Regions from separate parts of the Glaciimonas sp. CA11.2 genome, predicted to be linked through region 1. Evidence: predicted binding sites of a transcription regulator. Region 1 holds the regulator's gene; the other holds the start of a gene.
The links. The regulator FliA, encoded in region 1, starts transcription of late flagellar genes. The targets are predictions, from matches to a motif close to CTAAAGTTTNNNNNNNNNNNGCCGNTA.

Region 1 (15,778 bases):
CAGTCCGCGAGTCGGAGTGCCTTATTTGTTCCCGGTGAGGCTGATCTGAAAAGTCCACTGACGCCGTTACCGGAGATCGCTCAAGCTGCCGCTTTGCAAGCCGCGGCGCACGAGGCCCAGACGGTATTACACACCGCAACTACGGAGCGCTTGCGCATGCAATGTCGGCAATTGATTCGGGCGCTATCCAATGACTCCGTAGCATTGAGAGCCAATGCAGCCGCTCTTGCCGCCGGTGGTATTGGTTTTGATGCGACACGAAGCCTGCGACGCCAACTGGACGATAAAGAGGTGAGCGCTACCGGTGTAACCCAGACATTGATGACACATGCCCGTCACGAAATTGCAGTCGGTTGTAACGAGGTGGTGCTGGCGATTGGTGGCAAAGTGACGCTAAATGCGGCGCATAGCGGCGATGCTTATATGTTGCATGGCGGTTTGCTGTTGTCGGATAGTACTGGTATGGCGCTTGCCGCGCCGCGTCAGATATTGACAACGGCTGTTCGCCAGAACCCTGTCACCGCGGAAAAAGCGTCAGCCAGTTCACCTGTTCTGCGGCAATTATCGTGGCTGCAACAACAGGATTTTGGCAAGCCTGTTATCCATGTTCTGGATAGCTTGCCCCCGTTCAGCTTGCTCATTGATCAGCAAAACAGCAGTTTGCAATGGTTGGCGCGGGGCCGCGCTTCTACTTCCGTCATCTTTGCTGATACGTTGATTTCTCTGACGAAGCTAGCTGATAAACTGCATTTTGGATCGTCGGAACCGATTATCTATAAAGGCAAAGCAGCGCTTCAATCCTTAGCAGAAATAACGGTTGGTCTACGCAATTTACAAAAAAAAGGCGATACGACTATTCATTGCCAAGTGATCACCGAGGTGCGTTGCGTGGTGACGAGGATCATCGATTTACGATCAGGTAAGAGTTTGGCGCAATGGCATTTGTTAAGCAATCTGGGGCAATCAGTAGCGGCCTCACAAATGATCGAGTGGTATCGCTGGCGTGTGGAAGCCGACACTTATTTCAAATTGTTGAAGCAGGCTATCCAGCAATCTGGTGGCTGCGGTGAGCCTGGTGATGCCGACATGATGAAGCGATTGCTCATCGCTGGTCAGACCAGCGTGACCGTATGGCGTTTGCAACGTGCGCAAGCGGAATGGGCCCCGTCGGCTCGTGCATTGTTAGCCCATCTGGCTGGAAGATCAATGCGCATGCGCATGGACGGGATCAGTCCGGTGTCGGCTGCCGTGTCAGGCACGGTGTTGCTCGAAGGGCTGGAAAAATGTTTGGTATTGATGGACGTTTTGGATACTGGCGTAGTGTCGCTACAAAATGCCGCAAAAGACATGCCGATAGAAAATCGTGAAAGTGCTGACTCTGGTGTAGTGGATATCGATCCAGCCATAGCTTTGATCAATATATCGGCAATTCCTGAGTCGGGGCTGCGGTGACGGCTGAGACCCGCCAACGCCAGCGGAGATTAGGATGATCCCAAAAATGTCCGATCAGGCCGATGGGTTGCGCGCGATGATGGCGCAGTCCTCTTCAACTAACGTCCAACGGATGATCGCCGTGGTAGGAAGCGGTCGTAAAAGTGGCGCGACCACGGTCGTGATGAATCTTGCCGCTGCACTGACACAACAAGGTCAGCACGTATTACTTATCGATGAATCTGTCCATCACACGCCGAGTCCTTCAGGCACAGCTTCTGCGATCTGGCAAGTTGACGCATTGGGTAACTGGAGCGACGTAGTGTCGGGACGGCTGTCTCTGGATGCGGCGGGTGGTCGTGCCGCTTGCGGCGTTCAGGTACTCATAGCACGGAGAGAGTTAGTATCAAAGGCGGTATCAGCGACTGGGTTACAGCAATTGCGCCAAGATCAGATTATCCTGATTGATGCCGCTTTAGGCGACGACGGTACGCTGTCGCCATTAGCATGTCAGGCCGATTATGTGATGGTGGTGTTGCAGCCACAACCGGCGTCCATTACGGCCGCTTATGCTTGTATCAAACGTCTTCACCATGCACACGCGCTTCAACAGGTACGGATAGTGCTGAATGGTGCTGCCAGCGATGCAGAGGCATCTCGCATTCTTACTAATCTTGCCGTTACCGGCAGTCGTTATCTGGCCGTATCGGTGGAACCGGCTGGTGCGGTGATGACTGACTTGCAGATTTTACACGCGCAGCAATTACATTTGACCGTGGTAGAGGCATTCAAAAGGAGCACCGCAGCCCTGACGTTTCGCCGGATAGCGGCTGACCTGATGCAATGGTCATCCAAGGTAAGGAGCGATGTGGCAAATGGAGACTCTTCACACCGCACAGCGATGCCGGAACTGCTTGCATGACCGAATGACCGAATGACTTTGGCACGTCAGCTAATGTGTGAGGGGCGTAGTCAGTGGCGATACCTAAAGTTTGGTACCAGCGTTAATTAAGAAGATAGGGAAGATAAGGAACATCGCAATGTATACAGCACAGGGGAGAATGGACAAGTCCGGGACGCTGACTAAATTTGCACCGTTGGTACGTCGTCTGGCCTTGCAGCTAATTGCCAAATTACCAGCCAGCGTTGAGCTTGATGACATGATACAAGCTGGTATGTTGGGCCTATTGGATGCCGCTAATCGTTACCAGGACAATCAGGGGGCGCAGTTTGAAACCTACGCTAGCCAGCGAATTCGTGGATCAATGCTTGACGAGTTGCGTGCCAACGATTGGCTCTCACGTGGGTTGCGACAGTCTGCGCGCAAGGTTGAGGTCGCCTTGCAAGGGCTTCAACAAAAACTTGCGCGGTCACCGACTGAAAGTGAAATCGCGCAGGCCATGGCGTTGTCACTGGAGGAATACCAACGACTATTGCAAGAGATTCATGGTTGTCAGTTGGTGTATTACGAAGACTTCGAAGGTGGCAGTAATGAGAATTCGTTTCTTGATCAGCAATTAAGCGGCGCGCATCATGAAAAAGATAAGCCGACCGACAATAGTGATCCTCTCCAGAAATTGCTGCAAAGCGGGCTGCGTAAGGTGCTGTTGGAGGCGATAGAAAGTATGCCTGATCGAGAGCGTCTTTTGCTGAGTTTATATTACGATCAGGAGCTAAATTTGCGGGAAATTGGCGCAGTACTTGAGGTAAGTCAGTCTCGCGTCTGCCAATTGCATAGTCAGGCTATCAGTCGTTTGCGTGGGCGCATGCGTGACACGATTGGGGCGGAGGTGGTTTGATATGCGTCAACAATACGAGAAAAAAAGCGTACATTCCGCGCATGGAAAATGGGCAAAGGCAGGCAGTGGAACGTGGCTTTTATTTTTTTTAATGGTGGGTTCTACGCCTGCTAACGCCACGGAAACCGCACCCGATGCGATACCTTTAGCGCGCTATTTACAGCGTTATGACACCGCGGCTAACGATCCGTTGAAGCGGTATAAATCAGGTGGAGATAGCCGATTTAAGGAGGCGTTAAACAAAAGGGTCAACGGTTCGTGGACCGGATCAATCTCACTACCGGCCATTTTCCAACGTGGTGAAGCAGTCGAGTCCGGTCAGATTAAGCCTTATGGAACTATCAAAAACAACGCTACAGCACGTAAAGTTAGTTGGCGGTACGCCTTCATGTCGCCGCCTCCAGTTGGATTACTAGCCTATTTATGTAATGCAACCCGATGTGTTGGCTTGAGCCGTGCGAGCGGGTCCACTGAAGCTTTTGATGGCGATAACGCCTATTCAAATTTTACGTTTGCTTTTGTGATCAGCGGGAGAGGGGCTTTGACACCAGGATTGCAGGGGCAATCGGGTCAGGTCACCATGAATTACGAATAACCACTTAATACTAACCGTGCCAATTGTGGTATCTGATATTAAGGGCCGATATAGGAGCGTGTTTCAGCCTGAAGCGAGGCTTTTACCAACTCCTCGCCCAACCCTGTGCTGTCCATCGGGACCGTACAGAGATTGTCCGCAGGCGCTTAAAAAATTAATTGCATTACGACTGAACTCCAGATGAGTATGGATCAGAATACCGTTTCGGTGATTCAGGTCGCGTGATGTCGCCGCGCATGACAACAGTCTCTGCCAAGCGCGTTGCAAGCCATCGCCGCCAGCCGCGGCTGCCGCATCTGCACCTGCGCGATTGGTCGGATAACCCAGTTCTTGCAATTGTTGCTCGCGCTCATGGTCAAGGACAGCGATACGATCAGCCAATTGTCCTTTGCGCTCTGTCAACAACGCCAAATCCGAGAATTTGCCACCGATCAAGGCTTGCGCCTCTTGCTCGAGTAACGCCAGAAACGCTTCCATAGCGGCGCGTTCCTCATCCATAAGGCTGATGTGATGTCTGCTCATAAAGTTACCAGGTGACCCAAATTATTGGTTCGGTTCGGCTGACGTTTTTAGTAAGTCCCTTACCGTGTCCAGCAGACCGTCAGCGATTTTGCCTGCATTTACCTGATAATGCCCTTCGCTGATAGCCTGACGGATTTTTTCCACCTTGGCAGCATCGAAATCGCCATTGCTTGGTTGCACCAGTTGATTTTGCAATTCACGCACCTGGTTTGTCAGCGAACTGGGGTTATTCGGTAGGCCGGAGGCGGTATCGACAACGTTGGTCGCTGTCGTAGCAGGGGGATTACTCCCCTGAACGCGACTATAGTTTGGCTTGTTGATGCCAGAGGCAGGGCTAACGATACTATTTGCCGAATTAATGGGTAGATTGATTTTCAAAATATTTCCTCAGAGGATCTCAACGGTATAACGGCAGTTGGTTGAAAAACTTTAGTCTGGTTGTTCGTGTAGGGAGCGAGATAGCTTTTTTATTGATGTTAAGTTGACAACTTATGCCATTGTCGATACTTTTGGGTTATCAACTTGATGTTTGCTATCCCACTATAGCGAATAGTCATTGGACTAATATAGTAAATCAACACTGCCGTCCGCGCGCACTTTACCGCTGACCATTTGGCCACTGACGGTCTTGACTTGTAGTCGGGAACCGATGGCTGCGCTAGTCATGGCGCGACCTTCGGTACTGGCGACAAATCCGGTTCCTGTTGCCATTACCTTGACGTTTTGTCCCGACTGTATAACGACCACGCCACGCAATAGTTCTGGTCGCACTGGCGCGCCCAACGCAATGCGATTGAGTGCGACCATGCCATTAATTTGTTCAACGTTAGTCAGAATATTGGGTGGCAGCATGGAGAGATCGCCTTCGTGCAAACTGAAGTCACCAGCGCGCAATGTTTCCCCCGCATTGATCGCACGGGTTGCGACAACATAATTGGCGATGACTGCGACATAGGCCGGCACGTAGCGTGTCCACGCCTGTTGCGCTTGAGGAGCGGGCGCATTGATCGACGTCGCGGCGACGGGTAAGACACCATTACAGCGGATGCCTACGGATACGCGGCCCCATACTTTTGCGCCGCTTGGTAAAAATGGCTCGGGCGCATCGCACGGCGGCAATGCGCCGGACATCGGGGTATCGACTGTAATAACAATTTTTCCGGGCAGCCCAGCAGCCTGATTTAACAAAAATGCCTTAATGATCGGCAGCGCATTACCGCTAAGCGGCGTAGCTCTTTGTGTACTAGCGTAAGAGTGATTCGCAACCAGAAGCATACTCATGACAGCAGCTAGCAGGTCCACGCTAAAGCGTAAAAGGACGCAAAGCTGCGTGCGGAATGATCGTGATTGCCGTCGATTTTGTCGATGCAGGTGCATTGATGCAGCCTCGCTCTGGGTAATATATTTGATTAAATCATCTGTTGATGGTGGTGCGCACGCCGGTGAAAACGGCACTTTTGCCGATTTTGGATCGGTGATCACTGGCGCACCAGTCAGTTGCCTTGATTTTACGGAATATTCGATTCGCACCAACCGTTGAAGAGGCAAGTGATCGCAGTCTTGTTTGGGTAATCGGGCTTACCTACGATCTAAAACGCATGCACGGACAAATGCATTGGTCCCTGCAAAGTGTGAATTGGATTGACATTCTCTTCTTGTTCTAGCGATTGGGATGGCGTCGCGCTACCTATAATTGTTTTCATCAAAAGGTCTAGGAAAATTACGCGATCTTATCGCGGTTGGTTTACTTGGATAGCCAAGATCGGAATGCACTCGGGATGTAGGCAGGGCGGTTAATTTATAGGATGGAAACATGGTCGACAGACTTGATAATGCACTTCGGTTTCAGCAGGAGGCGCTCAATTTGCGCGCTCGGCGGCAAGAGGTTTTGTCGGTCAATATCGCCCATGCAGACACGCCTAATTACAAAGCGCGCGATTTCGATTTCAGCAGCACGTTGACGCAGGCAGTTGAGCGTGGACGGCAATCTGAATCGCTTTCTATGACAACGACTTCTTCCCGGCATTTGGCAGGTGAGCAAACGCTTAGCAACGATACAGATTTACTGTATCGGATTCCCACCCAATCCAGTATCGATGGCAATACAGTAGAAATGGATGTTGAGCGTGTCAATTTTGCTGATAACGCGTTGCACTACGAATCTAGTCTGACCGTGATTAGTGCGCAAATTAAATCAATGCTATCGGCGGTGCAGTAATGTCTTATTGGAAGTACCAATAAGACGGTCGGCAAATGGCCGAAGTCATAAACTGACATAGAGATGTCAGCACCTAGTTACGAAAGGATAAGCACATGCCGTCGAATGTTTCCATGAGTATTTTCGATGTTGCTGGTTCTGCCATGAGCGCGCAATCGCAACGTATGAACGTCACCGCCAGCAATCTTGCCAATGCCGATAGCGTGAGCGGCCCCGACGGTAAACCTTACCGGGCCAAGCAAGTCATGTTTGAAGTCGCATCATCGAATCAAAGCGATATCGGTGGCGTCAAAGTTGCAGGTGTAGTGGAGGATCAGTCGCCCATGCGGATGGTGTACGACCCTAAAAATCCAATGGCCGCCGCAGATGGTTACGTCACAATGCCGAACGTCAATGTGGTCGAGGAAATGGTCAATATGATGTCGGCATCGCGGTCCTATCAAGCGAACGTGGAAGTCTTGAATACCGCAAAGACCATGATGCTAAAAACCCTGACGATCGGCCAATAAAGCAATAGCGAGATATCACTTGAAGCGAGCTCATCACGTAATACCAGATTACTTACTATCAGCTTATTTAGAACAGGACTATTTAGCCCAGCTCACGCAACTCAGAATAGTGCATTACGCGTTTTTTACGCGGTGCTTTCTTCTTCGTTCGATTCAGGAAAAATTTATGGCAATTACCGCAACAAATTCACTCGACGCTCAGTCTTCTGCAACGGCATCGCTAAACGGTACATCGACCGCTGACAGTGAACAACGCTTTCTTAAATTACTCGTCACGCAATTGAATAATCAGGACCCACTTAATCCGCTCGACAATGCCCAGCTTACCTCGCAATTAGCCCAGATGAGCACCGTCAGTGGGATCGAAAAACTCAATGCGACGCTGGATTCGCTGGTGAATCAAAGTGGGGCCAACCAGGCGCTACAAGCGGCGTCGTTGATCGGTCGGACGGTGTTGGTACCGGGTCAAGACATCAAATATGTAAGCGGTAGCGATACTAAATTTGGCGTAGAAATGCTGGGCTCTGCCGATAAGGTCAGTGTCAGCGTGACCAATGCCAAAGGTGATGTCGTGCGTACCTTTGATCTTGGCGCGCAGCCAATGGGAGTTACCAATATGGTGTGGGATGGCAAGAGCGATGCCGGAACGGAATTGGCGGATGGCAATTACACGATCAGTGTTGCAGGTACTTCTGGGGTCGACAAAGTCGCAGCAAATACGCTCACGTACGAGAATGTGGCCAGCGTTGTGCAGAGCGGCGGGTCGGTTTCGCTAGATGTGGGCAAGCCAGCCAAAGTCAGTTTGAGTGATGTTAAGTTGATTTTGTAATTGGGTCTGTCACCATCTTCATCGTGGTTCATGGCATAACGCCGGGTTAGCGATGGTAAAAAATTAGGTTGTTTACAATCAATCCGAAAAGGAAACACAATGGGTTTTGCACAGGGAGTAAGCGGCTTAAATGCCGCATCTAATAATCTCGATGTTATCGGCAATAACGTTGCCAACTCGGGGACCGTTGGATTTAAGACAGGTAGTGTTTTGTTCGCTGATGTCTATGCAGGTTCACGGGTCGGTCTGGGGACGCATGTTGCCGGTATTACGCAAAATTTCACGCAAGGTGCAGTTCAGACCAGCACACGAGCACTCGATATGGCGATCACGGGCGGGGATGGATTTTTTCGTCTGGCTAGTCCTAGTGGCGAAATATCCTATTCACGCAATGGCCAGTTCAATGTGGATAAAGATAACTATATCGTCAGCGCAAGCGGTCTGCGTCTGACTGGCTATCCTGTCACCGCCAGCGGTACTTTGAGTGGTGGCAATCCAACGGCGCTACAGATACCGCAAGTTGCCATGGCACCAAAATCGACTACCGCTATTGTGTCGCAATTCAATTTGGATTCGCGCAGTGCGGTCCCGATCAAAACACCATTCGACGCTACGGATTCGACGACTTACAACTATCCCAATGCGACAACGGTGTTTGATTCGCTCGGTAACTCACACGAAATTTCAACCTATTTTGTTAAAACTGGTGCTAACGCGTGGAGTATGTACGCCACGGCCGACGGCTGGCCGCTAGATGCTAACGGTGCAAAAGTGGCGCCTGACGCCACTGATGCGACCAAGCCATCAAGCGGTGGTGCCGCACTGAGTGCCATTGCCTTTGACACTAACGGAAAACTAGCCGTTGATGCAGCGGGCCAACCGACTAGCCCGGCTGGTGGGAAAATAAATTTTGCAGGTCTGGATTTCGGTAACGGGTCAACCCCATTAGCGTTCAGCATGGATATCACTAGCACTAGTCAGTTTGGGAATGTCAGTGAGGCCAAAAACCAGAATCAAAATGGCTACACTTCGGGTACGTTGACCGCTTTTGCGATTAATCCGGACGGTACGGTTACCGGCAAATATTCAAATGAGCAAACCAAGTCACTGGGGCAAATCGTATTGAGCGCATTTGCCAACCCTGATGGCTTGGTGCCTACTGGCGACAATGGCTATTCGGAAACTGCTGCCTCCGGTCAGCCGCTGACTGGCGCGCCAGGTGTCGGTAGCAAAGTAGGAGCATTACGTTCCGGCGCGCTGGAAGCATCTAATGTTGACTTGACTAGCGAGCTGGTGAATATGATCATTGCACAGCGCACATATCAAGCCAATGCACAAACAGTCAAGACGCAAGATCAGGTCATGCAGACCTTGGTGAGCATGCGCTAATGAAGTTGCCATCACTACACCTGCTGACGTTTGATTCATGCTGTCATCACTGGTCTGATGAACTCCGCGCAGCGCAATGTAAAGAGAGTGCATCATGGATCGGATGATTTATGTCGCCATGAGCGGCGCCAAGCAAACTATGGAGCAACAAGCTTCCATAGCGAACAATATGGCGAACGTCTCAACTGCCGGTTTTCGGGCGCAACTCAACAACTTCCGCGCGGTGCCGGTAGTCGGCGAAGGTGCGGCAACCAGGTCGTTTGTAGTGGCATCAACGCCTGGAGCCGATATGCGCAATGGTCCGATTACAGAAACTGGTCGCGCATTGGACGTCGCCATCAATGGCAATGGCTGGTTAGCAGTACAAGCATCCGATGGCGGGGAGGCGTATACACGCGTCGGCAATCTTCAGGTTGGCGCTGGCGGTGAATTGACTACCATGGATCAACGACCTGTGATCGGCGACGCCGGTCCGCTGGTCGTGCCACCGGGTTCGACTGTCAGCATTACCAAAGATGGATTGATTACCGCTATGGGGGCGGGCGATCCGATCACTGGCGCAGCGGGAGTTGGTCGGTTGAAATTGGTTAAGCCATCCAACGCAGATTTAGTGCGCGGCGATGATGGCTTGTTTCGTATGCGTGACGGGATGGCTGCCGCAGAAGCTGATCCAACGGTAACTGTTACCTCGGGTGCGATAGAAGGCAGCAACGTGAATCCGGTCGAAGTGATGGTTGACATGATCAACAATGCACGACAGTTTGAGATGCAGATGAAAGTAGTGCAGAGCGCCGATACGAACGATCAACATGCCAATCAATTGCTGAGCATGAGTTGAGGTTGAGTTGTGGTTGAGGCTTAAGCTGAATCTGAGTCTCATCGTTTCGCTTGAATACAGGCTGAATAGTTATGCAATTTTGCCACGTTTGATTGTTCCGATCTGGATTGAACATTTCACAGTTCCGGTGACTAGCTAGCCAGTCTTTCCCGAGAATATTTGATTACGGCTTCGGCCACCTTGCAGGAGTTTTAGATGTTGCGTTCCCTTTCGATTGCTAAAACCGGTCTTGACGCTCAACAGACCAACCTCGACGTCATTTCCAACAATCTTGCCAACGTCAGCACTACAGGATTTAAACGTAGTCGTGCTGTATTTGAAGATCTGATGTATCAAAACCTGCGCCAGGCGGGTGGACAGACGTCGGATCAGACGCGCATGCCGTCGGGTTTGCAGGTCGGCTCCGGTGTGCGTGTGGTGGCCACTGAAAGAATCCATACGCAGGGCAATCCGACCAAGACCGATAACGCTAAGGATATCGCGATCAACGGCGATGGCTTTTTTCAGGTCTTGATGCCAGACGGTACAACAGCTTATACCCGCGATGGCTCGTTTCAAACTGACCAGAACGGTCAATTGGTAACAGCCAGCGGTTTTCCGATGCAACCAGCAATTATTTTGCCGCAAAACGCTACTAGTATGTCGATTGGTCGTGACGGCACTGTTTCGGTCACGCAACCGGGCAACACCGCTGCTGTACAGGTGGGACAAATCCAGTTAGCGACATTTCTGAATCCGACCGGCTTACAAAGTCAGGGCGAAAATTTGTACATTGAAACCGATGCTTCTGGAGGTCCTAATCAAACCGCGCCGGCCCAAAATGGCGGTGGAACGCTCAGTCAGGGATACGTTGAAGGCTCCAACGTCAACGTGGTGGAAGAGCTGGTAAACATGATTCAGACTCAGCGCTCATATGAAATCAATAGCAAGGCCGTGACTACATCAGATCAAATGTTACAAAAACTGACGCAGTTGTGATGATGGAAGTGGTTAACGCTGGTCTGGATCGGTTGGCAGGAAAATATAGCCGTACGCGTGAGATTGCCTGCGAGGCGAAAAATACGCACAACTGCACTGATAAGCATAGCAATTTGCACATCAGGTTGGCGGGTGTAATCGTTCTACTTACTGCGCAATTGGCTGGTTGTGCGCAAATCCCGCGTGAGCCGTTGATACAACAGCCGATGTCTGCACGTGCCGAAGTCCGTCCGGTAGCGCCAGTGAATGGCTCTATTTTTCAATCCGGCTACGGATCACAAGCTTTATTCGAAGACAGAAGACCGCGTAATGTCGGCGATATTTTGACGATTGTTGTCAATGAAAACGTCAATGCCACAAAGAATTCCGGTACCAATGCCAGTCGTACCGGTAGCGCTAGTTCCGCGATCACTGCAGTTCCCAAACTATTTGGTGGCTTGTTCGGTGGTCTTGATGCCGGAGCCGATGGAAAGAGTGCATTGGTGGCGAAGGGCGGTGCTAATGCGGCCAATACCTTCAACGGTGTAATTACGGTGACCGTGACTGAAGTCCTGGGTAATGGCAATTTAATAGTCAGCGGCGAGAAGCAAATGATGATTAATCAAGGGACTGAGTTCATCCGTTTTTCTGGCGTAGTCAATCCGCGTACCGTTACTGGCAGCAATACGGTATCGTCCAATCAAGTCGCTGATGCACGTATTGAATATAGTGCAAAGGGCTATATCGACGAAGCGCAGAACATGGGATGGCTGCAACGTTTCTTCCTCAATGTCTTACCGTTCTGAGTTAGCGCTCCCAATATGTATCCTAAGCAGCTTACCGACTACTGTTCCTTACCGATTCTAATGCGCGTGAGTAAGACTTGTGCGGCTTTATTTGTCAGCATTCTTTTCTGTGCATTCCTCAGTCCACTGCCAGCACAAGCAGAGCGCTTGAAAGAACTTGTTAACATTCAAGGCGTTCGTGACAATCCGTTGATTGGTTACGGATTGATGGTTGGCCTGGATGGCACAGGCGATCAAACGCAGCAAACGCCATTTACTACGCAGAGCCTAAGCAATATGTTGTCGCAATTGGGGATTTCGGTCACTGCGGGCAATAATATGCAGCTAAAAAATGTTGCGGCAGTCATGGTAACGGCGAGTCTGCCTTCATTCGCCCAGCCCGGTCAGAATATCGATGTCACCGTGTCGTCGCTGGGCAATGCCAAGAGCCTGCGCGGAGGCACTTTGTTAATGACGCCTTTGAAAGGTGCTGATGGCATGGTCTACGCGGTAGCGCAAGGCAATATGGTGGTCGGCGGGGCTGGTGCGTCCGCCAATGGCAGCAGAGTGCAGGTGAATCAACTTGGGTCTGGTCGGATTCCCTCGGGCGCGGTTATCGAGCGGGCGGTAGTGTCGCCGATCGGTGAAGCCGGAACGTTCATACTGGAGCTGAACGTTTCAGATTTCGGCACTGCGCAAAAAACGGTAAATGCGATCAATCGCACTTTTGGTGAGGGCACTGCGCAGGCGCTGAACGCACGGGTGATTCGCGTTCTCGGTCCGACGCAACCTGAAGAGCGAGTTGGCTTTTTAGCCCAGATTGAAGATATTGATGTCACGCCGGCTAAAGCGCCGGCCAAAGTTGTCATCAACGCGCGTACTGGATCGGTGGTGATGAATCAAACTGTACGGGTACTTGATTGCGCCGTCGCACACGGCAACTTATCGGTCGTGATCAACACGCAGCCAGTGATCAGTCAACCGAATGCCTTTGCCGGAGGCAATACCGTTGTCGCACAAACCTCGCAAATTGAATTAAATCAAGGCGGTGGCGCTTTACAAGTCGTTCGTGGCGGCGCATCGCTGGCGGACGTGGTGCGCGGTTTAAATACATTGGGTGCTAATCCACAGGATTTGGTATCGATTTTGCAGGCAATGAAAGCGGCTGGTGCATTACGTGCCGAGTTGGAAGTTATTTAGTGAACGAATATTGAAGGCGATATGAACGTCCTTGCATCTCCAGGTAATCTTCCCATCGGTTCCACAGCAGCCAACGCTACCAGTCCGGCCATCCCCGGTAATCGCAGTGGCGATCTGGATCAACGCTTTGCGCTTGATGTGCAGGGCGTGGACGTCTTACGCCGGACTAACAAGAATTCACCAGCCGAAGGCATCAAGCAGGTATCGCGTCAGTTTGAGGCAATGTTCATGCAGATGGTGTTGAAGAGCATGCGTGACGCGACACCCTCCGATGGACCGTTCGATAGCCAGCAAACAAAAACTTACACCTCAATGCTGGATCAACAATTGTCCCAGAATTTATCAGGTCGTGGACTTGGTCTGGCTGAGGCCATGGCTGCTCAACTGACGCGAGACGCAAATCAGCGTGCGCAGCCACCGGATGGGTCGCAGAATCAGACCGGACCAGCTCCGCTCATGCCATTATCGCCAAAGCAATCTCTCTATTTGCTGCAAGATGCGCAACAGTTATCTCAACTCGGATTGCAGCAAGCGGTCGCTATACCCAATTTGTCCTTTTATGAGGCCGCGTCGGGCAAATCAGCTCGTCCGGCGAATGCGGGCAGCACCTCACAAGCAACCATTCAACAATTTGTCAGTAATATGGCGGTGCCAGCGCAGGCTGCCAGTCAAGCCACAGGCCTGCCATCGCAATTGATTCTGGCGCAGGCGGCATTGGAGTCGGGTTGGGGGCGGCGTGAAGTCAAAGCTGACGACGGTACGCAAAGCTACAACTTATTCGGTATCAAAGCCGGTAAAAACTGGACGGGTCCAGTGGTAGAAGCTGCTACTACTGAATACGTTAATGGCGCGGCCCAACATACCCGCGCGACGTTTCGGGCTTATGGATCGTACCAGGAAGCATTTACGGATTACGCCAATTTTTTGGCGAGTAATCCACGCTACGCGAATGTATTGGCAACACGTGATCCTGCAGCCGCAGCATATGGATTACAGCGCGCGGGATATGCGACAGATCCGCAATACGGGGATAAACTGGTCCGTATTATGCAGCAGATAAGTTGATTCAATTTTGGACGTTCGGGCATTTGTAAAAGTAATGCATGGCCGCCAGTGTTCAACGTTTGCTGCAACCAAGCGATGGCAGCAACGATCACGCAACACAGATTAAGCAAAATAATGCTGTTTCTGGCCTTCAGGTATTTGCCGCAACAGCCGTTATATCCAATATAAGTTGTGTACTCAAAGCAGTTACTTGATTTTTTCAGGATGGAATTATGTCGAATAGTATGTTTTATATCGGTTTAAGCGGTTTGAATGCAGCGCAAGCATCGCTGCTCACCGCGGGACATAATTCGGCTAATTTTGCGACTCCCGGCTATAGTCGCCAGACCGCTGTTGTCGGTTCGGGTGGTGGGACTTATGCGCCTAGTGTTGGTTTTTTTGGGAATGGCGCGGCAGTCACCAACGTCGTTCGCAGCTATGATCAATACCTGACCTCCCAACTGAACCAGGCGCAGGGGACTAATGAGGCCCTATCGACCTTCTTTTCGCAGGTGAGTCAGATTGACAATCTGCTGGCTAACCAGACTGCTGGTCTGGCACCGTTAATGCAGACGTTCTTTACCAGTGTTCAGGGTGTTGCTAATACCCCGTCTGATCCGGCAGCGCGTCAGCAAATGGTGAGTGCGGCACAAGCCGTCGCCAATCAGTATCGCTCGATGAGTTTGCAACTAAACGATATGAATAGTGGCGTAAATCAGCAAATCAGTGGGAACGTTGATCAGATTAACACCTTGGCGGATCAGATCGCTAATATCAATAAGCAGATCACCTTGGTCGGTGGCGTTGATGGCACACAGGCACCGAATGATTTGTTGGATCAGCGTGATCAAATGGTGAGTGATTTGGGTAAGCTGGTAGCGACCAAGGTTGTGGTGCAAGATGGTGGTCAGTACAACGTATTTATCGGCAACGGACAAACATTGGTACTCGGCGCTAAAGCATCAACCTTACAAGTGGTGAACTCCGCTGCCGACCCGAGTCGTTCTGCGGTGGCGGTCATCAATGCCAATGGCAAACCGGTTGAAATGCAGGATAGCGTGCTGACCGGTGGTTCACTTGGTGGTTTATTACAGTTTCGTAATGAGGCATTAGGCGATGCACAAAATTCCCTTGGACGAATCGCTATTTCGTTAGCAGATACATTCAATGCGCAACACAAGTTGGGCGTGGATTTGTCTGGTGCATTGGGGCAGGATTTCTTTTCACAGGCCAGTCCTTCAGCGATCTCGAATGATCGTAATAAGGGTGACATGAAACTGGCCCCGACTTTTTCGGATGTTGGACAACTGACTACCAGCGACTACACGCTGACTGTTAGCGGCGCTCCCGGCGCTCTGGCGTATTCACTAACCAGGCTGTCTGATAACAAGGTAATTAACACTTACAGCGATGCAGATTTTCCCGTCACATTTGACGGTGTCACGATGGCGATAGGAAGCGGTAAGGCACAGTCTGGCGATTCTTTTCTCATTCAACCCACGCGCAACGGTGGGCGTGACTTGAGCGTGATCGCGACCGACCCAGCTAAATTGGCCGCGGCAAATCCAGTTCTGACCGGTAACGTTGCTGGCAATCAAGGTACTGGTGTTATCAGCGCGCCCGTGATTGATGCAGCTTATTTAAATGCTCCGCTTACGGGAA
Region 2 (14,579 bases), 850 kb from region 1:
GTGATTAATCATTTTCTTTACACGCAATGCGTAGCGGCCATTTGATGTACCGTAGCCACATTCCATCACAGGAACATTGTCAACCTTTGCCAGAATCGTTTCTGGCATATCGATCGGCAAAACGTCGCCTACTTTTAGTTGCAATAGCTGGCCGATAGTTGATGGCAGGGTGATGAAATCGGCTTTTAGCTTGACGTCTGCACTTTGCACTTGTTGCGATAGTTGCTTCACCCATCGCTTGTCTATTTCCACTTCGTCCTGTAACGGATTGGAGAGCAGATCACGAATTGGCTCAATCATCGAATACGGAATACAGACGTGAAGCGCACCGCCAATCGGGCCGAATTCGATGTGGAACGTTGTATTGACTACGACTTCATTCGGAGTCGCAATATTGGCAAACTTGGTATGCATCTCTGCACGAATATATTCAAATTCGATGGGATAGACGGGTTTAAAAGCAGCGCGGTAGCTTTCCAGCGCCAGATCCAGCAAACGTCGGATGATCCGGTGCTCGGTTTGTGTGAAATCGCGTCCTTCAACCCGCATATGAAAGCGACCTTCGCCACCGAACAGATTATCGACTACCAAAAATACCAGATTAGGGTCGAAGACGAAAAGTGCCGTGCCGCGTAACGGCTTCATGTGCACCAGATTGATATTCGCTGGAACGGGTAAATGCCGGACAAACTCACTGTACTTCTGAATATTTACCGCTCCCACAGAAATATCAGCAGTGCGACGCATGAAGTTGAACAATCCTCTGCGCAATTGGCGTGCGAAGCGTTCATTGATAATTTCAAGTGTATGGAGGCGGCCGCGTACGATACGCTCCTGGGTCCCCAGGTTGTAAGACTGGACGCTGCCCGGTGCAATGGGTGGCAGCGGTGTGTTCTCAGAATCACCAGCGACGCCTTGTAGTAAAGCGTCTACCTCATCTTGAGACAGTAGCTGTTCATAAGCCATTGAATAATCTCATCATTACTATTGCACTTTATTAAAAGTCTGCTGTTTTCGCTAATTATTCATCTTCAATGGCCACATCTATTTGATCGTCCATTGGGGCGCTTTGGCTTCATATTTTTTAATCGCCTTGATTTAATATCTCTATATCAGAATGTCATTGCACCACGAACGAAGTAAACAGAACGTCGGTTATCCGCTGTGTCAGCTTGTCAGCTGAAAGAGGCTTGCTGAGCGTCTTAAGAATTTCGACGGATAGTTGTTTTTTGTCGTCTGCCGTGATCAGAGAATCTGGTGTTCGATCCGCTAGCATCAACAAAACCCGACTGCGGGCCTCAGGTAAATACTGTGCAATTGTGCTCTGTGATCCCGCATCTGCGACTTTTAGCGTGATGCCGATATGAAGAAAGCGCTCACGCTCATCCGAGCGCAAATTGACTGTGAATGGCTCTAACGCAACAAAAATGGGTGCTTCAATTTTGACTTCTTGCGGCGTACTCAGATTGGTGCGAGCGACGTTATTAATGCTGCCTATATAATAGGCAATAGCGCCAGTAATGGCCGCGACGAGTAATAGCGTTACGGAGAAAACAACCTTGGCTTTTTTCGATATTGCCGCTGGTTTGGTAATAATGGTCGCCATCATATGCCTGCATAAAATTCTGACGTTCATTGTTGGCGATAAGCGCCAGAAACTATCTGCTAATCAAAAGGGATAAATTACTTCAACTCAGCGCTTCGACTACTAGCTGTTTGCTCGAAATAAACCTTGTCCCACTTCGGCCCAATTGATTGTGATAAACATGCTGAAGAAATTGTTACCGCAAGCAGGAAAATATCGACGTACAGTTTCTGGAGTCTTCATTGTTAAAAAAACACTTGATATCACTGCTTGGTGCTACCGCCTCATACAAATGTATCAACGCCACGGCTGCTTTGAGGGCGCAATGGTTGAACGGTCACGTTCTGATTTGTCTTCGACTGCGCCAACAATCCTGATTCTGTGCTTCCGTGGTTGTGCTGGCCGGATTGCTTTCCGTCATGTTGTGTAAAGGCGCTTTGTTGCTGTTGTTGCTGTTGTTGTGCATCGGCGCTGACTGACGTATTGCTTAGATTAATACCATTTTCCGCAAGTGAACTACGCAACTGCGGCAACGCTGCTTCGATGGCTGCCCGTACTGATTGATGGGCTGATATGAACTGCGCTTGTGCCTGATTGTCATTGAAAGTCAGCGTCACTTTTAATGGACCTAAGTCTGGCGGGTTCAAATGTAGTTCGGCGACGGGTTGGTTATTGTTGCCCATCCATACCACTTGTTTTCCTAACGCCGTACCCCAATCACCGCTGGCGACCGAAGGACCGAGGTGCAGTTGCACAGGATTGGTCAGGTTCGTGTCGAGGTTATTCATATTTGGCGATAACGGCGAAGAATGCACAACCGGTATCATTGCAGCTGATCCTGCAATATTAAACTGATCCAAAATAGGGCTTGTGTTGGCTGCAAGATCTCCTGCGATTGTCTTGGATGTTGCCGTTGCCAGCGCATGCTTTGCACTGGATTGCTCTTCTTTACGGCTTTGGTCGTTACCTTTATCAAATTGCTGTTGGAAACCAGTCCCATTTGCAAGGATATTCTGTGCATGCGTTTTTTCAGCGGGCGAGGCTATCTTGTCTTCCGTGTTTGCTGTCTTGCTATCATTTAACGCGGTTTGCCTGTGTTCCGTCGATTGGCCAAACAACCTTTGATCAATACTCACATTGCTCTTGCTGAGGGCTGACTCAGCAGCAGTGCCGTAGTGAGTTTGATCACTAACCTGATCGTTATCTGTACTGAACTCTTTGGTAGTAGCGTGAGAATGATGGCGGTTGCTATTGTTGGTCGTCGCCATCGCATCTCGCAATTGTGTATCTGCCGCCGATGGAAGAGTGTTAAGAGGGTTGGACGGGACATCGGTTGTAACACCTTTTGCCGTTACAGCGGGCTTTTCACTGATCTCCATCAGGGCGAGCCCTAATGATGGCGTTTGATCTGGTGATGTTGTTTGATCGAGGCTCGTAAGTTCAAGGTGTTTTTTCAGCGGTTGATCCGATGTCTTTTCTGCGCTCGGGTCTGTGTCCTTGCTGGCGGACCGACTCTTTTCAAGAGACTGATCGAATTCTTTCCCAAAACTATGCGCTGCATTTTGGTCGATATTTTTAATCGAAGAACTGTCACTAACGAAATTACTTTGAGTAACGGCGATGGCCGCAAGAGCGAGAGACATGAGAGTTCCTTAAAAATTAGTCCGTCGCGGTACGCAACTGGAATTGTCGGGCGGCATGTTCGTCGCTATCGCGTTGTTCACGCTTGTTGATTATGCCAAGTTGTCGTTGTCGATTGCGTTCGGCTAAGGTGCCGAATGATGACAGACGACGTTTGTTCTGTTGCCAGTCGATACGGCCATTCGACAAGCGCGTATCCGCTTGCGCGGCAATCGCACTTTGCTGGTCGATAGCACCGTCTAATGTTCCGATGAAATGCTGAAAGTTACGCCACCGCGCCGACGGCACGCCATCGCGCATTTGGGCTTGCAGCTTATCGTAATACTCTTGTCGATATTCCAGTAGCAACGCCAATTTTTGCGCTGCGCTGGTGTGGGCATTTTGTAGTTGGCCGAGTCGACGAGTAGATTCGTCGGTTTTATTTTGAGCCAGTTCAATTAACATGGCGAGCGGTAAAGTATTGGACATGGGCTTCTTTCAGATCGGGTCAGGACCGGGAAAAGATGGCATTTAATCGGGCCAGTGACTCTTCGACACCGGTACGTTCATCCATCTCCTGCTGTAAAAATGCTTCGATTTCAGGATAGTGTGCGATGGCCTTATCCAATTGCAGGTCATTACCGGCGGCATATGCACCGACACTGATCAAATCACGATTACGTTGGTAGCGCGATAGCATTTGCTTGAAGTGCCGAACCGATGCAAATTGTAGTGGCGTGATCAATGCGGTCATGGCGCGGCTAATGGATGCCTCGATATCAATTGCCGGATAGTGGCCCGCTTCAGCCAGGCTGCGCGATAGGACGATGTGACCATCCAGAATGGCACGGGCGGCGTCAGCGATGGGATCTTGCTGGTCATCGCCTTCTGTCAGCACTGTATAAAAAGCGGTAATCGATCCACCTTGTCCACTGGCGTCGCGTGCACCGTTACCGGCTCTTTCAACCAATGCTGGCAACTTGGCAAATACCGATGGTGGATACCCCTTAGTCGCGGGTGGTTCGCCGACCGCTAACGCAATTTCACGCTGTGCCATAGCATAGCGCGTCAGTGAGTCCATGATCAGTAATACATCTTTGCCTTGATCGCGGAAAAATTCAGCCAGACAAGTTGCATAAGCGGCCCCTTGCAGACGGAGTAATGGCGATGTGTCTGCTGGTGCGGCAACGACTACTGCACGCGCCATTCCTTCTGCGCCGAGCGTGTTTTCTATAAAATCTTTTACTTCGCGGCCGCGTTCGCCGATCAAGCCAACCACTATTACGTCAGCGCTCGTATAGCGCGCCATCATGCCGAGCAATACGCTTTTACCGACGCCGGAGCCGGCAAATAAGCCCATGCGCTGACCGCGCCCGACTGTCAGTAAAGCATTGATGGCGCGTACACCGACATCCAGCACTGAGTCAATCGGCGCGCGGGTCAATGGATTGATTGGCGCAGCAGAAAGTGGCACTTCACGGGAAAAATTGAGCGGCCCTAAGTCATCCAGTGGACGTCCCATAGCATCGACCACACGTCCCAGCATGCCCGAACCGACTGGCAAACGCTTGGCACCGTTCTGTATTGTTGGCTCATCAATATGGCCTGATTCAGCATCGTTTGCTATCAGCGAGGAGGGTGCTGCCGTCATTGGATAGACGCGTGCACCGGGTATCAAGCCAGCGACTTCACTCCGTGGCATCAAAAAGGTACGGTCACCGGCAAAGCCGACGACTTCGGCTTCGGTGGTACGTTGGGAATAACCTTGAGGCAATTCGATCAGGCAATCACTGCCGACCGGCAAACGTAATCCGACCGCTTCCAACACCAAACCGACGGCGCGCGTCAGCCGACCGTAAGTGCGGATTGGTGTGCTGCGAGCAATATCGATACTGGCACTACCAAGACTCCGCCGCCAGGTTTGAAGATGGGCGTTGGTCGCCGCCGAGGCGGCAAGATCGGTATCGGCGTAGTTATCGGTTTCGTGGAGGTTCATTTTAATCATGGCGAATGATTAAGATTTTTTTCGCTGCGACCAAGTGCAGTCGTTATCCGGTGCCAGCGTGTTTCTAGTGTGGCGTCGATTTCACCGCTGGTCGCATGCACTCTACATCCGCCGCGGTTCAGACTGGGATCAGCGCGCAGCAACCAGCCCGCGGTTTGCAGGTCATCAGACAGATATTGTTTGACCAGCGTCAAATCTTCCGGATGCAGTAAAAGTCGGGGGTTGCCACTCAGGGCAGGCTCAGTTTGCAATAGCGACCGGACTGCTATCAGAATCAATTCTGGATCAGTCGCGAGTTCCCTTAAAACCAATTGTCGCGCAATGTCCAGCGCCAGCGTTATCAGATCATCGGCGATTTCTTTATCTACATTGCGTAAGGCGCTTGATAGCGAAGCCGTGAGCACACGCAATTGGCTTGCTTCACTTTCGCCCAGGGCAATAGCGTCGGCATAGCCTTGCTTTTGACCTTCGAGGTAACCTAACTTAAGGCCTTCTTCCTGGCCCGCCTGAACTGCTTCGGTCCGCAGTCGTGTCAGTTCGGCCTCATCAATCAGGAGCACGGGTTGGAGTTGTTTTAGAGTAGGTTCTTCATTAGCCGAAAGGTCTTGACTGGCGCTGCCGGGTGGAGGTGCGGCAGGTCCGGTTGTCTGGAATGATCCCATTTCCCAACGTTCCCACGCGCTTAAAGACTCTTTGGACTTTAAGGCGGTGGGTCGCTTGGCAAGCGACTTCGGTGGTGCTGACTTATGATCGAGATCAGACAAACGCGTCATCGCCTTGCCCGCCCATGATAATTTCACCAGAATCAGCTAAGCGCCGGACAATTTGTAGAATCACTTTCTGATGGGTTTCTACTTGAGACACACGTACCGGCCCACGTAGTTCTAAATCGTCACGTAACATTTCTGCAGCGCGTTGTGACATATTGTTGAGGAATTTGTCGCGTAATTCCTGCGGTGCACCTTTGAGAGCGATGATGAGTGTTTCCGATTCGATTTCCTTCAACAGCATTTGAATGCCGCGGTCGTCGATTTCCAGCAGGTTTTCGAACAGGAACATCTCGTCAACAATGCGTTGTGCCAAATCGTCATCGTAATTCCGTACGTGTTGAATGACCGACTCTTCCTGCGCACTACTCATTAAATTAAGCATTTCTGCGGCTGCGCGGACACCGCCAAGTCGACTGCGTTTTGTGCCATGTCCGGAAAGCAGACCAGACAATACTTCGGTTAGTTCATTCAATGCAGCAGGTTGTACACCACCAAAAGTAGCAATCCGGAGAACCACATCATGACGCAGACGTTCGTCGAGTAATTCCAATACTTTGGATGCCTTGCTGCGCTCCAGATGCACCATCATGGTGGCGATAATTTGCGGGTGTTCGTCGCGAATCAGTTCGGCGACTTCAGTCGCTTCGAGCCAGTTCAGGCTTTCGATACCACGCGTATGGTCGGCCGAATTGAGAATGTCTTCCATCAGGTCGGAGGCACGATCGCCGCCGACCGCTTTATTCAGAACGGCACGGATATAGCTACTTGAATCCAGACTGATGGCCGAGAATTGCTCGGTCTCTACCCGAAATTCGTCGAGTACCGTTGAAATGTGATCGCGCTTTACGTTACGCAATTGGGACATAACTACACACAGCGCCTGCACAGCCTGCGGTGTCATATGTTTAAATACATTGGCGGCGCCATCCTCGCCGAGTGATAACAGGAGGATTGCGCTTTTTTTGATTCCCTCGTTATCCATTGGCGTTCTTCCCTGAGTCCATCCAATTTTTAATCACCATCGCCACCAACTTTGGATCTTTTTCTGAAAGAGCTTTGGCATGCGTCAGATTTTCCTGATGACGCATGTTGGCACGCACTTGGGCTTCCGCACTCAAGGAGACAGTTTCTGCCGGGATGTCTTCGGCCGGCTCAGCATTGATTGGCAATGCCTGCGGTACTTCTAATGGTGGTGCCAGATATTTGCGCAATAATGGCCGTAGCACGCCAAACCACAACCAGAGGCCAAGTACAGCAATGAGCAGGTATTGGCCCAATGTCTTCCCCAGAGCGATATTTTCAGGTTGCTGCCACCATGGCAATACCGGTTCTACAATCTCGGAGGAAACAAACTGGCTATTGACAACATTGAGCGAATCGCCACGTTCAGTGTTGAAACCCATTGCTTCCCTGACGAGATTGCGCACTTGTTCTAGTTCAGCTGGCGGAATCGCTTGTGCAGCTATTTTTCCCTGAGCATTGCGAATGCCACGGTAATTGACGACAACAGCAACCGACAATCGTTTGATCCCGCCAGCGCTCTGCTGAACATGACGAATTGAGCGGTCAACCTCATAGTTGGTAGTGACATCGCGGCGTACGTTGCTGGAACCGCCAGTACTTGCAGGCCGATTGGCTGCGCCGATTGGATTTGCGCTTGCCTGCGTGGTTGATTGACCACCGGCAGCGGCCGTTGCGCCCGGCAATGGTCGGTTGGCGGCTGCGGTGACAATCGGTGCTGTTGGGTTGAGTGGCGGTTGATTCGATAAAGCGCCGGGAACGCCGCCTGCCGGAGTGGCGCCCTGTTGATTAGAGTCACTCGATTGCTGACTGCGGATTGCTGCTTTTTCCGGATCTTGATTTGGGCGATATTTTTCGTCGGTATTTTCGACTGTTGCAAAGTCAATGTCGGCCACAACTTGGGCCTTCACATTTCCAGAGCCGACAATTGGTTGCAAAATTGCTTCTATGCGACGAATATAGCTTTGCTCTATTTCCTGAGAAAACTTGAGCTGGCTCGCGTCCAGCCCGCGATTGCCTGCGCTTGGCACCGAAAGTAGATTTCCTGCTTGATCGACTACCGTGACGTTATTCGCGTTCAAGTCCGGCACACTGCTGGAAATCAAGTGAGCAATGGCGCTCACCTGGCCCTCATCAATTGCGCGCCCGCGATGTAGTGTCAGGATCACTGCGGCGCTTGGCTTTTGCTGATCACGGACAAATAACGATGGTTTAGGAATGGCGAGATGAATTCGCGCGGTAGCGACGGAAGAGATGGACTCTATCGAATGGGCAATTTCACCTTCTAATGCGCGTTGATAGTTAACCTGCTCAGCAAACTGACTGACGCCGAATTTTTGATTATCCATCAATTCGAACCCAACCGAACCGCCTTTTGGCAGCCCTTGCGAGGCCAGTTTGAGACGCGCGTCGTAGACTTGATCGGATGCGACCAAGACAGCGCCACCGCCGTCTGCAAATTTGTAAGGGATATTCATTTGCTGCAATGAAGCGATGATGGCGCCGCCGTCACGGTCTGACAGATTGCTAAACAGTACGCGATAATCGGGCGCACGCGTCCACAGCCAAAGGGCGAAAATCGCGGCAATCACCGCCGCGCCGCCAATAATTATTGGTAACTTGGGATTAGCACGCAGCTGTTCTAATAATGAAAATTTATTTGTATCTGCTGCATTTTCTTTAGCGCCAGTCGAAGCTACGCTCATTCGTAGCCTCCGGAATTAAACGCGGTGGGCGTCAATAAAGATCGAAGCTGCGCTAGTTTCGATGTAAAAAAATGCAATATGTTTTTTTCGTTCACTTGTCGTTTCTTTACCGTTTTTTTGCCGTTTTTTTGTCGCTTCTGCTTAGGTGATAAAAAGCAGATTTCCTCATTTTTGAGAACGTGTTCCGGTTTTTGTATCGATTCAGCATCGATGCAAAATGCGCTGCCACTACTAATCTGTGCGGACAGCCTGTACGACTTTAACAATTGTCGACGCCTTGAGAGGCTTTTGATCAGTGGAATAGGATTGATTTTTGCCATCACTTGGCGCTTTGCCTGATTGGCATAGCTGGTACGCTTCATCACTTCGGGATACTAGGTGGATGAATGTGCCCAACAATAGAGGAGAGCAACATGGCGATAGCGGCAATTGAGTCGGTTTTGCAGCAATTACGGGCTACCGCGCAAGTTGCGGGAGCGTCTTCGTCTAGTGCCGCTAATCCTGTTGGGGAGTCGATTGGTGGTGGCTTTGCAGGTGAAATGAAAAAATCATTGGAGCGTATTAGCAATGCGCAAACGCACGCGATGGGTCAGGCGGAGTCGTTTGAACTAGGCAAACCGGGAGTTGCGCTCAATGACGTCATGGTGGATTTGCAAAAAGCCAATGTAGGCTTTCAAATGGGACTACAAGTTCGCAATAAAGTGGTAAGTGCTTATCAAGAGATTATGAATTTGCCTGCTTGATAGATTAGGTGGCTAACCTGAGCGTGTGGCGTTTTCCTAAGTGTGTGAGGTTTTTTTGAAGCGACCCTACAGTTTTAGATGTCTATTGCCGATAACCTGATTAACGGTGGCTTGCACATAATGGTGGCTTGCACAATGTACAGGTCCAACGTTACGGCAACGTAGCCGGCATCCATCAATTTTGCAAATAGGAGTCGTACCATGGCATCAGTCATTAACACCAATTCCCTTTCGCTGCTGACCCAAAACAACCTTACCAAGTCACAGTCTTCGTTGAGTACCGCGATTGAGCGCCTATCGTCCGGTTTGCGGATTAACAGCGCTAAAGATGATGCGGCAGGTCAAGCAATTGCTAACCGCTTCACAGCAAACATCACCGGTTTGACCCAAGCCTCACGTAACGCGAACGATGGTATCTCGCTAGCGCAAACCACTGAAGGCGCGTTGACCGAAGTTAACAATAACTTGCAACGGATTCGTGAGCTGGCGGTGCAGGCAGCTAACGGTAGTAACTCCGGCAGCGATCTGAAGTCGATTCAGGATGAAATTACCCAACGTTTGGCGGAAATTGACCGTACATCGGCACAAACTGATTTCAATGGCGTCAAAGTATTAGCCTCAAACAAAGCGCTCTCCATTCAGGTTGGTGCAAACGATGGTCAAACCATTGACATCAATTTGCAAAAGATGGACACCACTGCGCTAGGTATGAACGGCTTTAACGTCGATGGCTCAGGAACGGCGAACTCAACGGCAGCGGTTAAAGACTTAAAAGCAGCGGGTTACGCAGCTGGGACTGTTACCAACGGCACGACAGCGTATACCAAAGCATATGGCGCATCGGACGCTGCGACGCTGTCGACAGTATTTGGCAAGATTGCAAGTGGCGACACGGTCACGGATTCTGTTAATCCAACCGCTTCGTATAAATCTAACGGTACAAGTTTTGACTTTGCCGATACGGCACGTAGTCTTGCCAAAGTACGCACGGATTTAAAGCCAGCTGCAGGCGCATTCACAACAATCAATGTAAAAATTGGTGGTACCTCACAAGATGCCAAAATTGATTCAAGTGGTAAGTTAACGGCAGCCGATGATGGTTCCGTTCTTTATCTTGATGCAACTGGAAACCTGTCAAAAACTAATGCTGGTAGTGATCCGCAAGCGAATATCAATGGCGGTACGGGTACCGGTGATATTCTTGAAAGTATGAGTAAGACAGGTGGTACAAGTGGTGTAATCACTTCAGGTGCAGCCAAATACACACTGACTGTAGCCACTGCTACTGTAGGATCTACTGGTCTCAATATATCCAACTCAGCGTTGAGTTCGCAACTTAGTGCTAGCAGCGCTACTGTTGGTAGTACGATGGCTATCACGCTTGCTGGAACTAAGTACGATGTCAAAAATACTGCTGGTACTGTAGCAGTCACTGATGATGCTTCAACCAAAGCAGTGAATGTTGATATGAATGGTGCGCTAACGACTGATACTGCTGCAACATTGTATGTGCATGATAATGGCACTGTCACCGATAGCGCTTCTAACCAGGTCTACAACGACTCTGCACATGCTGATAAGTTCACGTTAAATAAAGGTAGTGGCAGCACTGCTACCGCCAACGCGTTATCGGTCATTGATGCTGCGCTGTCGAACGTTGACGGTTTGCGTAGTTCATTGGGTGCGGTACAAAACCGTTTTGCATCCACGATCTCTAACCTTGGTACAACTATCGTCAATTTGTCTTCTTCACGTTCACGTATTGAAGATGCAAATTACGCGACTGAAGTGTCGAACATGACGCGCGCTCAAATCTTGCAACAAGCCGGTACTTCGGTGTTGTCGCAAGCGAACAAGACAACGCAAAGTGTTCTGTCGTTGTTGCAATAAATTTATCAGAAGTTGCCGTCAGCGATTAGTTCGCTGACGGCAGTGGGGTGATCGATTATGTTGCTGGATCGTGAATCCGATAAACAAGCATTTAGACAGTCCTGGATTGCCTATCTGCTTGTGTTGTCTGCTTCCGTTACTTACGTTAACCAGTCTGGCTTTTGCTAATTGTCAAAGGCGTGAGTGGTTAGCGAATGGTTGAAGTGCTGCACGTGACATATCGATTTAATTTGGTTAGCAGTATTGCCGCTAAAAAACGGTAAGTCGCGAATCTAATATCTATACCGCTTAATTAGCTTTTGCATAAGTTAATAGAGCGACGCAAATGACAGAATTTGGAGATTTATCATGACAGGGATTGTTACCGATGGTATTGGGTCTGGACTTCAGCTTGGCCCTTTGCTGGATCAGTTAAAGGCCGCTGAGCAGATTCCACTTCAGGCGTTGCAGGCGCAGTCGGTCAGTTATACCTCTAAATTGTCAGCCTACGGGACGTTGAGTAGTCTGCTGAATAATTTCCAGACGGCGTCCAGCGCGCTTGCTGCATCCGCTTTGTATCAGACAGTGAAAGCGACTTCAGGTTCGGCCAGTGTGCTGACGGCAGTTGCGGGCGCGAACGGCGCTGCCGGTTCATACGCTATTAACGTATCGCAATTGGCGCAAGCCCAAACGCTGGCAGCTGTCGGCCAGGCCAGTGCTAAAACGTCGATTGGTAACGGCACGGTGACGATTCAGTTCGGGAAAGTGTCCGGCGGCACGCTCGATCCATCGACTGGCAAATATAGTAATGCGACGTTCGCGGCAGATGCTAGTCGTGCTGCCGGTTCGGTGACGATTGATAGTTCCAGTAATACGTTAGAAGGGATTCGTGACGCCATTAATAAGAGTACGACGCTGGGAGTAACAGCGACCATTGTGAGTGATGGTGGTACTAACCCAAACCGTTTGGTACTGACATCAAATACGACTGGTGAAACTTCCAGTATGCAGATTTCGGTAACTGGTGATGCGGCATTGGAAAATCTTTTGTCGCAAAATGTGGGTGGTGGCAATCAAAATATGCAGGAGACGGTGTCTGCCATGAATGCGAAACTGACCGTCAATGGCATCGCTATTACGAGCGCCAGTAATACGGTGACGGATGCGATTCCAGATGTGAGCATGACCCTTGTTTCAGCAGCTAATACGACACTTACCGTGGCGCGCGATACCACTGCTGTCTCGACAGCCGTAACGGCGTTCGTAACTGCTTATAATAATTTACAAAAAGCCGCTACGACATTGACTGCGTATGACGGGACCAGCAAAACCGGGGCTGTACTATCAGGTGACTCCGTCTTACGCTCAATACAGAGCGGCATTCGTTCATTACTGACTACGCCGCAAAATGTCACTGGAGGTAGTACAGGTGGATTCGCCTCCCTCTCGCAAATTGGTGTTTCTCTTCAGACCGATGGCACGTTGTCCATCGATTCAGTTAAATTGAGTAAGGCACTGAACACTAATCTGGATAGCGTTGGAGAATTATTTAGCGGGACCACAGGCAATAGCGGCACTGGTTTGGGGACGCAGTTAACGTCATTGTTGAAAGGTTTTAACGCTACAGATGGGATGTTGACGGCGGCTACTTCCGGTGTCAATAAGACGCTGGATGATCTCAGCAAGCAATACAAGGTCATGTCTGCGCAAATCGACGACACGATGGCGCGCTATAAAAGTCAGTTCACTGCGTTGGATTTGATTGTCACCCAACTAAATGCGACAAGCACCTATTTGACCCAACAGTTCGACGCAATCAACAATACGAAATAAGGTAGATAGCCATGTACTCGTCACAAGGTTCCAAGGTGATCAATTCAGGCGCACAGGCCTATGCAAAGATGGGTGTCGAAAGCGCCGTTATGAGCGCCTCGCCACACCACCTCATTACCTTGCTGTTTGATGGTGCCAGGACCGCTATTAACATGGCACGCCATCATATGGTTAATAAAGAGATCGTTGCCAAGGGCAATGCCATTTCTAAAGCGATTAATATTATAGATAACGGCCTGAAGGCAAGTCTTGACGCTGAGATAGGCGGTAAGGATGGCGCTGAACTGGTAGCGAATTTGTCGGCTTTATATGACTATATCAAGCAGCGTTTGATGTTCGCCAACTTGCGTAACGATCCTGCGCTGTTGGATGAGGCGGCTCGCTTACTGGAAAATATTGGCTCAGCGTGGCGTGAAATTGATCCAAATAAGAAGAGTTGAAAGAAGCCCCGACGATACCGCTGGAAATTTCAGTAATGGGTACTCGTCTGGCAACTCAGTCAAGCACGCCGTTTAGTTTCAACATTGCGCTAAAGTGAACCGATAGAGCAGCACAACAAGAGAATGCGATGAGATGTCAAAGCGATGTAATACATTGTTACGAGCAAATTAAACCCATCACCGGCCGCATGCTGGCATTGGCTCGGGCTGGTGATTGGGACGCAATGCCACCGCTGGAAGAGGAATTTAGAAGATATGTTAATCATCTCAAAACGATAGAGTCGAGCTATCCACTTGATCCGTCTGAGTTGGAAAAGAAATACTTATTACTCCGACAAATATTGGCTGATGATGCCGAGATCCGCGATCTGCTGACGCCGCAGGTTGCACGATTAGGTATTCTGATGGGAAATCTACGGCGTCAGCAGAATCTCAATCAGGCCTATGGTCGATAGCGTTGGTCTGGTCGTATGAGTGGCATTACACCTATTGTCGATACGCTGCTGGCAACGACATTGACGCAGCGCCTCGATCTGGTTCCCCTCAAGTCTGCGTTGCAGCTTTCCGAGCCCACCGCGGTGACCAATGCTGGCGCAGTCAACAACGACCTTCGTCTTCCTTCTCGCGCTGCAACGGACACGCAATTGGGTCGAGGTTTGCAGCCAATGCGTGGCGCTGCAGATGTGGTTTTGTATTCCGCTGAGACGCCACCCACATTGAGTGCCACCGCGCGGGCTATTAGTGCTATTTTGGGCGGCCCTCAAAATGGTCCCGGTTCAGCGGTCTTCATTAAGGGAGAAGCGCCGTTATTGCCGACCATGCCGATAGATGGTCGCGCCTCTTTGCCATTGCACTTGCTGGCATCTGTTTTGGCGAGAGTGGTATCCCACAGTGGCTTGTTTTACGAATCCCATCTGTTGCAATATTCCAGCGGCCGTCGTTCACTGGCACAAATGGCGCAGGAGCCACAGGCGCGACTCGGCACACT

Region 2: a site for FliA is predicted at 9,517-9,543, ahead of RGU75_RS17600 (flagellin). Genes of this name have one in related genera too.

The regions. Positions count from the first base shown of each region.
Region 1 is NZ_JAVIWL010000001.1:4,894,568-4,910,345, reverse strand. Features, by position in the region: gene flhF (flagellar biosynthesis protein FlhF) at 1-1,452, shown strand, start outside; gene RGU75_RS21245 (flagellar biosynthesis protein FlhG) at 1,487-2,353, shown strand; gene RGU75_RS21240 (RNA polymerase sigma factor FliA) at 2,472-3,230, shown strand; gene RGU75_RS21235 (flagellar protein FlhE) at 3,232-3,825, shown strand; gene RGU75_RS21230 (flagellar protein FlgN) at 3,889-4,347, opposite strand; gene flgM (flagellar biosynthesis anti-sigma factor FlgM) at 4,369-4,725, opposite strand; gene flgA (flagellar basal body P-ring formation chaperone FlgA) at 4,909-5,628, opposite strand; gene RGU75_RS21215 (hypothetical protein) at 5,753-5,887, shown strand; gene flgB (flagellar basal body rod protein FlgB) at 6,161-6,565, shown strand; gene flgC (flagellar basal body rod protein FlgC) at 6,679-7,074, shown strand; gene RGU75_RS21200 (flagellar hook assembly protein FlgD) at 7,241-7,903, shown strand; gene flgE (flagellar hook protein FlgE) at 8,003-9,292, shown strand; gene RGU75_RS21190 (flagellar basal body rod protein FlgF) at 9,387-10,130, shown strand; gene flgG (flagellar basal-body rod protein FlgG) at 10,326-11,108, shown strand; gene RGU75_RS21180 (flagellar basal body L-ring protein FlgH) at 11,108-11,893, shown strand; gene RGU75_RS21175 (flagellar basal body P-ring protein FlgI) at 11,954-13,072, shown strand; gene flgJ (flagellar assembly peptidoglycan hydrolase FlgJ) at 13,094-14,137, shown strand; gene flgK (flagellar hook-associated protein FlgK) at 14,350-15,778, shown strand, end outside.
Region 2 is NZ_JAVIWL010000001.1:4,047,059-4,061,637, forward strand. Features, by position in the region: gene fliM (flagellar motor switch protein FliM) at 1-966, opposite strand, end outside; gene fliL (flagellar basal body-associated protein FliL) at 1,121-1,609, opposite strand; gene RGU75_RS17565 (flagellar hook-length control protein FliK) at 1,870-3,228, opposite strand; gene fliJ (flagellar export protein FliJ) at 3,245-3,694, opposite strand; gene fliI (flagellar protein export ATPase FliI) at 3,714-5,201, opposite strand; gene fliH (flagellar assembly protein FliH) at 5,207-6,010, opposite strand; gene fliG (flagellar motor switch protein FliG) at 5,967-6,962, opposite strand; gene fliF (flagellar basal-body MS-ring/collar protein FliF) at 6,955-8,706, opposite strand; gene fliE (flagellar hook-basal body complex protein FliE) at 9,120-9,449, shown strand; gene RGU75_RS17600 (flagellin) at 9,651-11,339, shown strand; gene fliD (flagellar filament capping protein FliD) at 11,688-13,151, shown strand; gene fliS (flagellar export chaperone FliS) at 13,163-13,591, shown strand; gene RGU75_RS17615 (flagellar protein FliT) at 13,720-14,046, shown strand; gene RGU75_RS17620 (flagellar hook-length control protein FliK) at 14,062-14,579, shown strand, end outside.